Regions from separate parts of the Pseudoalteromonas sp. SR43-5 genome, predicted to be linked through region 2. Evidence: predicted binding sites of a transcription regulator. Region 2 holds the regulator's gene; the other holds the start of a gene.

Region 1 (4,201 bases), on a different contig from region 2:
AGTTGAACGATAACGGCACACCAAAGCCATTATTACCTGCTTGGCGGCGTGTACCATCTTGGAAAAGCTCACCTAGTTGCCCACGAATAGTAGGTAAACTTGGTGCCCCAAAACCACTGGCTGAATAGGTATTAGGGCTTACTGCAAGTACGTCTTGTAAAGTCGTAATATTGAGTTGTTCTATTAACTCGCTTGAAATTGGTGTTACTGATCGGGCTATATCTCGTAGAGCTAAGTTGTCGCCAAAAGGGCCGTCTACAGTGGCATTTTTAACCGAAAGACCTTGAGATCTAATAACTTGGCCTGCCACCTCAATACGCTCAATTGCGCCTTCTTTTGCTGTTTTTGATTCTTCGGCTGCAAAAGCATTAAGTGGTGTATTTAATATGGTGGCTAGGGAAAGTGCTAAATATGCGTGTTTCAAACGTTTTCTCTCTACGGTTAAAATGTTGTTGGCGATAAAGACCGAAAGGATTAAAAATAACTTTCAGTAAAATTTTGATTCTTTTTGTTTTTTAGAACATAACAAAACAGATGCATTATAAAGATGGTAATTAAGTAGTATTGTTTTATTAGTTGATAAAATATTAATACAGCGATTGTACTAGAGTGAATGTAAATATATGCTTTTAATAGAATTTTTAATTATAGACTACTTTCAACCTGCTAACATTTTAAAAGAGTTAACTTTTATGCAGCATTTTTTAAATTACTTAAATAAGCTTCACTTTTAGTACTGCATGGCTTAACTAATGAATTTAATTAAAAATTTTTGAAATAAAAAACAACTTATACGGTCTAGGTTACTTCTACGTTTATTAATATTCATTTAAGGAAATTTTATGACAGGTTCAATGAATTCTGATGTGCAAAACCGTTTGCAGTGGTCACTTTTATCTTTGCGTTTAGGCGTGTTTATTGTAATGGTTATGTGGACATTCGATAAGTTTGTTAATCCTGGGCATAGCGCACGTATTTTTGAACATTTTTACGGTATTAGTGGCTCTACAGATATAGTGGCTTACATTATTGGTGCGGTGCAGTTAGTGCTTGTTTTAGCATTTTTAGCAGGTATTAAAAAGCGTATAACGTACGGTATCATTTTTGTAATGCATGGCTTATCTACGCTTTCTTCTTACAACCAGTACATAGATGGCTTTAATAACTTATTATTCTTTACTGCATGGCCAATGTGGGCTGCGTGTTTTGCACTTTACTTATTACGCGACCAAGACGTGAAATTTACTGTAAAGTAATAAAGTACATGCAAAAAAATTGGTTATAAGCCATAAGGCTTATAACCAATAAGTACACAGGGAGTGTGTGGAAGTCGGTTTGCATGTTATGCAACTAATGCATTGCGTCGTTGTATTGCTCAGCAAGGCTCTCTTTTTGCCCTTCGGTAAGTGCTTTACCCGCTAATTGAAACACTTCGTGTTCTTCTTCACTTAAATGATGATGTACCAAATGGTGTAGCTTTTTAGCTGCAACTAACCATGCAGACGAGCTCATTTCGGTATCTTCAAGTTGTTCAATTAATTCATCAATTTCGTGATGTTCAGCTACGCTGTGGCGCGCTTTTTCATGAGTTAAGTCATCAAACATAAGTGGGTTATAAAAGTAACGTTCTTCAAATTTTGCGTGATTTTCTAATTCTGTTTTTAGCTCATCCATTAGCGTGTGGCGCTGCTCTGTGTCGCCGTGTGTTTGAATAAGCGCATCTACCAATTCTCGTTGTTTGTCATGGTCATGACGTAGTGCTTCAAAAATATTCATAACTAGTCCTTTTACAATTTATTTGCTTATATCATTAACTAGCAAACTAAATGCCAAATATTAAGTTATTGTATTTTAATAAATTTAATTTAACTTTTTATTCTTTGGCTGCGATCACTGTAAATTTTACAGTGATATGAATGCAATAATTTCAGGCTTTCGCGCAGTTCAATTATAAAAGTGAGTATAAATTCCTACAGAACCTTACAAATATTTACTGGTTGTTTATTTTATTGCAGTGATAAAGTGTCAGTGTTATTTGGGTACAACCTATATATTACTCTCACACATAAATGCAGGTAGCACGTTAACTTAATAGGATAGTTTAAGGATGAACATAAAAAGCCCCGTCGCCGCATTATTGCTGTGCGCTTTACTGAGTGCATGTAGTACAGCCCCGCGTTCTGACCCTAACTTATGCATTGAAGAGGCTGAAATGGTTGATCGAAATGGCGCTCAAACAAGCTCACAGGTTTACAATCAATGCATTAGCGCACAAATTAAAAAGGATGAAAAAAATAACACTTTTTTTGATGCCATCGGTACGTTCTTTTTTGAATTTTTTGTAATGGTGGTAGAAAAGTAAATAGGCTAACTTGCAACTGTAATTTAAAGTAAATAAGTTGCGTAAAAATAGGATTAGTTATGAAGCAATTATTGATAGCAATTCCACTTTTTTTATTACTAAGCGCTTGTGCGGCGCAGCCTTACGCAGGCTCGGCAAAATGTATGGAACAAGCAGATATTGCATACGAAACCGATACACGTAAAAATGAGACACTAGATAATGAATGCAAAGCTGCAAAAGTAAATACGCCTAATAAAGAGCTTGAGAATCATGGCTTGGTTGATAGAAGCCTTTTACAGCTAATCGTTAGCTTTTTAAATGGCGTATTTTAATAGTAAAAATATAATTAAATAAGGTATGTATGAGGGAAGAACTAAGAGCAAAAATAATTACCGTGTGCGATAAAAAAATAGCAGTTAAAGGCGAAAATGTAGGGCTTTCTTTTTATGCATTTTTTGCCAATAAAAACGACGATCCAGAGCTACTTATGGATGCTGCTACTTGGTGGATACACACCCATAAATTAGATCATTTTGTAAAAGCACATAAAATTAAACAAATGGTTTTAGACGGACTTTAGTCAAGTAAATGAGCCAATACTTTTAGCTGTGTTTATTTAATCAACCACGACTTGGTTTCTTCCGTTTTCTTTTGCTTTATAAAGTAATTTATCTGCATGCTTAATAAGAACATCTAGTGTGCTTTTTAAAGGGCTACTTACAGAGGCTCCCACACTAAAAGTGATTTTTGTATCACTAGGAAGGTCTTTTATATTACTACAATGCTCGGTAAATCTAGTGGCGAGCTGGTCAAAGATATCTCGAATAGCTAGTTCGTCAACCGAATTTAGTGCAAACAACCATTCTTCGCCGCCGTAGCGGCCAAACTGATGATCACCACTTAGTGTTTCTTTTGCAGCCTTTACAAAGGAAATAAGAACTAAATCTCCAACATCGTGACCAAATTGGTCGTTAACTTTTTTAAAGTAGTCTAAGTCAACAATTGCTATCGTCATTTTACCTTCATCAAGCTTTGCTTCTGCGGCGCGCATTATTCCTCTGCGATTAGGGCTATTTGTTAGATAATCTGTTAATGAAATATCGTGATATTTTTGACGTTGTCGAGCTTGCCGATAAAATAAAAATAATGAAGCAATCACTAAAATAAACGCTATAGCAGCGCTAAGTCGCCAAATTATTTTTTGTTGGTACTCTTCTTTAGCTTGTAGTTCACTAATGTCTTTTGCGTACTCTAGTTGCTGTATTTTTTCTTCTTTTTCTTTTACTTCAAACTGTACCTGTAGTGTTTTTATATTACTTTCACTGGTAGCTTCGTAGTGTTTTTTTGTATAAAGAAGCTTTTGTTCAATTGCTTCAAAAGCCTCGTCAGTGTAGTTGAGGCGTCGCTTTAGCTCATAGCGTTTACTTAAAAAATCGGCTTTATAAATACTGCGGCTGAATTTATCTAAGTTTAAAAATACCTCATCGTTTGCTTCATTTGCTTGATCAAGTAAATCTAGTTTTATATATATGTCAGCTAACAAAATGAGCGATGCGAGTTGCATGTCGTGTACACCTGCAGAACGAGCAAGCTCAATGTTCTCTTTAGTTAAAGTTAAAGCTTTATCGTAGTTTGCTTGTAAGTACTCAATGCTAGCAATTGAGTACTGAGCAAAGGTTAAGCCTTTTTGCATATTAACTTTTTTGAAATAGAGCAATGCTTTGTCTAGGTATATTAAGGCATCTTTAGGTTTTTTTATCTCCAGCAATACATTGCCTAAACTCCAATATGCTTTTGAGGTAAAAAGCCCATCTTGTGTTTGCTCATATGCCGCAACCGCTTTTTTTGCATAATATA
Region 2 (4,201 bases):
AATGCGTTCGGAGCAACCCGTCATTATCACTGGACCCAATTTAAAAATCACCGGTAAAGGCCTAGAAGCCGACTTGAAAACCGAAGTGATAAAACTAATTAACCATACGCGAACCATATATTATGACCAATAAAATATTAAAATCACTTATAATTCCTACACTTATACTAGCGTTTAATAGTAGTGCTGCAGAGCAAAACACGCAACCTGCTGCCAATCAAATTTCAATAAGTGCCGACAAGCAAGAAGGTCAATTGAAAGCTAATGTGGGTATTTTTGAGAAAAACGTTGAGATTATTCACGGTAATCGCCGCATTACAGCCGATCGCCTCGAAGTACACAAACGTGATGAACTTGGTGATAATAAACAATTATTAATTGCCACAGGTAGCCCTGCGCACTTTGAAGAAAAGCAATCAGACGGCACGACTATGAGCGCCAGTGCTGACGAAGTACGTTATGATGTATCTAAGCGTTTTTTAACGCTTGTTGGTAATGCACAAGTTTCGCAAGCCGGACAAAAAATAAATGCTAAAAGTATTACCTACGACATAGAGCAGCAGCTCATCAGTGCCGAAAAAGATGAAAACTCAACTGACCGCGTTCACACAATTTTAGTACCGATCGAAACTAAAAAAAGTAAAAAAGGCGATAAAGGTCAACCATGAGCACATTAAAAGCAGAACTATTAGCAAAAAGCTATAAAGGTCGTGAAGTTGTAAAAAACGTCGGCCTTGAAGTACAAGCTGGCAGTATAGTTGGCTTACTTGGCCCTAACGGTGCTGGTAAAACAACGACTTTTTATATGATTGTAGGGCTTGTTCCTAGCGACAAAGGTAAAATATCTATTGATGATAACGATATTACTCTTTTACCTATGCATAGTCGTGCTAGATTAGGCATAGGCTACTTACCACAAGAGTCATCGATTTTTAGAAAGCTGACTGTTTATCAAAACTTAATGGCCATTTTAGAAACGCGCAAAGAACTAAATAAACAAGCCAGAGAAGACACGCTCAATAACTTATTAGATGAATTTAGCATACAACACATTCGTGATAGCCAAGGTATGGCATTATCGGGGGGAGAACGTCGTCGTGTAGAAATAGCACGAGCGCTGGCAGCAGATCCTAAATTTATATTACTGGATGAACCGTTTGCCGGTGTTGACCCTATTTCGGTATTAGATATAAAGAAAATAATAGAACATCTTAAAAATCGTGGGATTGGTGTATTAATTACCGACCATAACGTAAGAGAGACCCTTGATGTTTGTGAAAAAGCCTACATTGTTTCTCATGGGGAGCTGATTGCATCAGGTACTCCAGAACACGTATTAAATGATAAAACAGTACGCGATGTTTACTTAGGCGAGCAATTTAGGCTGTAACATTTACGCCATGTCTTTAAGCATCTGCTAGTATTAATTATAACAACATAAAAGGATTGTTAGAGATACATGAGGCAATCACTACAGCTGCGCATGGGCCAGCAACTTACAATGACTCCACAGTTGCAACAAGCTATTCGTTTGTTGCAACTCAGTACATTGGATCTCCAGCAAGAAATACAAGAAGCTCTCGACAGTAATCCACTATTAGAGGTTGAAGAGGCAGACTATTCCGAAGACGCTGCTGGTAAAAACGAGCAAAAAGCTGATACCGATGACATAACTGTTAGCGCATCTGCTGATGATGCTCCGAGCGAATACGAACAAGATACTGGTGAAGCACTTGCAAAAGACACGCTAAGTGACGACATGGCTATGGATGTCAGTTGGGATGAGTACATGAGTGCCGCTCCTGCAGCCTCATCAGGTCCAATGCCTGAAGACGAATCAATATACCAAGGCGCCTCTACTGAAACGCTCCATGAGTATTTAATGTGGCAATTACAACTAACGCCATTTAGCCCTACAGACGAAGCTATTGCTATTGCTATTGTAGAAGCTGTCGATGATTCAGGTATTTTAACACTAAGCTGCGAAGAGATTTTAGAAAGCTTTAATCAAGAAAACGAAGATGATAACGAAGTCGAACTTGATGAAATTGAAGCGGTATTAAAACGCATCCAACTGTTTGATCCTGTTGGTATTGCTGCACGTAGTTTACAAGAGTGTTTGTGTATTCAGCTTAATCAATTTGATAAAGAAACACCTTATATTAATGAAACGAAAATGATTTTAACCGAGCATATTGATCTATTAGCAGCTCGCGACTATCGTACATTAATGAAAAAAACTAAGCTCAAAGAAGAAGAGCTTAAAGAAGTAATGACACTAATACATACTCTCAACCCAAAACCTGCAGATACTATTGTAAGGGAAGAATCTGAGTATGTTATTCCTGATGTGTCAGTTAAAAAAATTAAAGGCCGCTGGGTTGTCGAATTAAACCCAGATAGCATGCCTAAAATTCGTGTTAATAGCCAATACGCAGCAATGTCTCGCACTGTAAAATCAAGTGGCGACAGCCAGTTTATTCGCTCACATTTACAAGAAGCTAAATGGTTTATTAAAAGCTTAGAAAGTAGAAACGACACGCTATTAAAAGTTACTAATTGTATTGTTAAGCAACAACAAGGCTTTTTTGAACATGGCCCTGAAGCCATGAAACCAATGGTTTTAAATGATGTTGCTGAAATGGTAGAAATGCACGAATCGACAATTTCTCGCGTAACTACTCAAAAGTACATGCATACACCCCGTGGTATATTTGAGCTTAAATATTTTTTCTCAAGCCATGTAAGTACTGAAAACGGTGGTGAATGTTCATCTACAGCAATACGTGCGCTTATCCGAAAATTAATCGCAGCAGAAAACTCAGCAAAACCATTGAGTGATAGCAAAATAGCGGATATATTGGCTGAGCAAGGAATTAAAGTAGCGAGACGTACAATCGCAAAATACCGCGAATCTCTTGCTATTCCACCGTCAAATCAGCGTAAAAGTCTGATTTAAGACGCTAAACTAAGAGGGTAATGCTTATGCAACTAAACTTAACTGGTCGTCACGTAGAATTAACCGATTCACTAAGAGACTATATTAATACTAAATTTGCGAAGCTTGAAAGACACTCTGATCATATTAATAATGTTCATGTCATTCTCGATGTAGAAAAATTAAATCAAAAAGCAGAAGCCACAATACACGTAAGCGGTGCTGAGCTATTTGCCTCTACAGAACATCAAGATATGTATGCCGCTATTGACTCGTTGATCGACAAGCTCGATCGCCAAGTAATCAAACACAAAGAGAAGCTTGCTCGACACTAATATGATGAAATTAAGTTCACTTATATGCCAGGACTGCAGCAAAGCTGCGGTCCTTTTTAATAGCAAAAAAAGAATTTTAGAGTTCATTAGCGAACTTGCTCACGACAAACTTCCGTATTTACCGCAACAAGATATTCTTAATGCTTTAATGAGCAGAGAGAAATTAGGTAGTACAGGTATAGGACGTGGCATTGCTATTCCTCATGGAAGAATGAGCGGTGCAGAAGAGCCTTTGGCTTTAGTGCTCGTTAGCGAAACTCCAATAAACTTTGATGCAATCGATAATCGCCCTGTTGATATTTTTGTCGCACTCATCGTACCAGATGGCGATAACCAGCAGCACTTAAAGACTCTAGCAACCATTGCTGATAAACTAAACAACAAAGATTTTTGTAAACAGTTACGCAGTGCAAAATCTGATACTGAGCTTTACCAAGTTATTGTCGATCAATCATAGTTTTATAAAGGGTGTTAAATGGAGTTAATTATCATAAGCGGCCGTTCTGGTTCTGGAAAGTCGGTTGCTTTGCGCGTTGTAGAAGATTTAGGTTATTATTGCGTAGATAATATTCCAGTAAACCTACTACCTTCATTAGTTCGCAGTGTGTCTGATAGCTACGATAAAATTGCTGTTAGCATAGATGTGCGCAACATACCTAAAGAACAAGATGAATTTAACGATATTCTTGAATACTTACCAGGCTTTGCAAACCCTACGTTATTTTATTTAGATAGTGACGATCAGACATTGATCAAACGCTTTTCTGAAACACGCAGATTACACCCACTATCAATAGACTCGTTGCCTCTTGATTTAGCCATCAAAAAAGAAAAAGAATTACTTGATGTATTAACCACTCGCGCCGACTTTATGATAGATACGACTGATTTAAGTGTTCATCAACTCGCTGAATCTATTCGTGAAAAG

What was found. The regulator sigma-54, encoded in region 2, starts transcription at its own class of promoters, with help from an activator protein. The targets are predictions, from matches to a motif close to GTTGGCACGNNNNTNGNNT.
Region 1: H5090_RS07340 (hemerythrin domain-containing protein) is a predicted target of sigma-54. The motif match lies at 1,816-1,834, and genes of this name have one in related genera.

The regions. Positions count from the first base shown of each region.
Region 1 covers NZ_JACJEA010000009.1:100,148-104,348, forward strand. The annotation lists gene H5090_RS07330 (TonB-dependent siderophore receptor) at 1-424, opposite strand, end outside; gene H5090_RS07335 (hypothetical protein) at 843-1,256, shown strand; gene H5090_RS07340 (hemerythrin domain-containing protein) at 1,351-1,776, opposite strand; gene H5090_RS07345 (hypothetical protein) at 2,108-2,362, shown strand; gene H5090_RS07350 (hypothetical protein) at 2,422-2,676, shown strand; gene H5090_RS07355 (DUF6500 family protein) at 2,706-2,924, shown strand; gene H5090_RS07360 (GGDEF domain-containing protein) at 2,961-4,201, opposite strand, start outside.
Region 2 covers NZ_JACJEA010000001.1:111,172-115,372, forward strand. The annotation lists gene lptC (LPS export ABC transporter periplasmic protein LptC) at 1-133, shown strand, start outside; gene lptA (lipopolysaccharide transport periplasmic protein LptA) at 123-668, shown strand; gene lptB (LPS export ABC transporter ATP-binding protein) at 665-1,390, shown strand; gene H5090_RS00560 (RNA polymerase factor sigma-54) at 1,460-2,959, shown strand; gene hpf (ribosome hibernation promoting factor) at 2,986-3,273, shown strand; gene ptsN (PTS IIA-like nitrogen regulatory protein PtsN) at 3,278-3,730, shown strand; gene rapZ (RNase adapter RapZ) at 3,749-4,201, shown strand, end outside.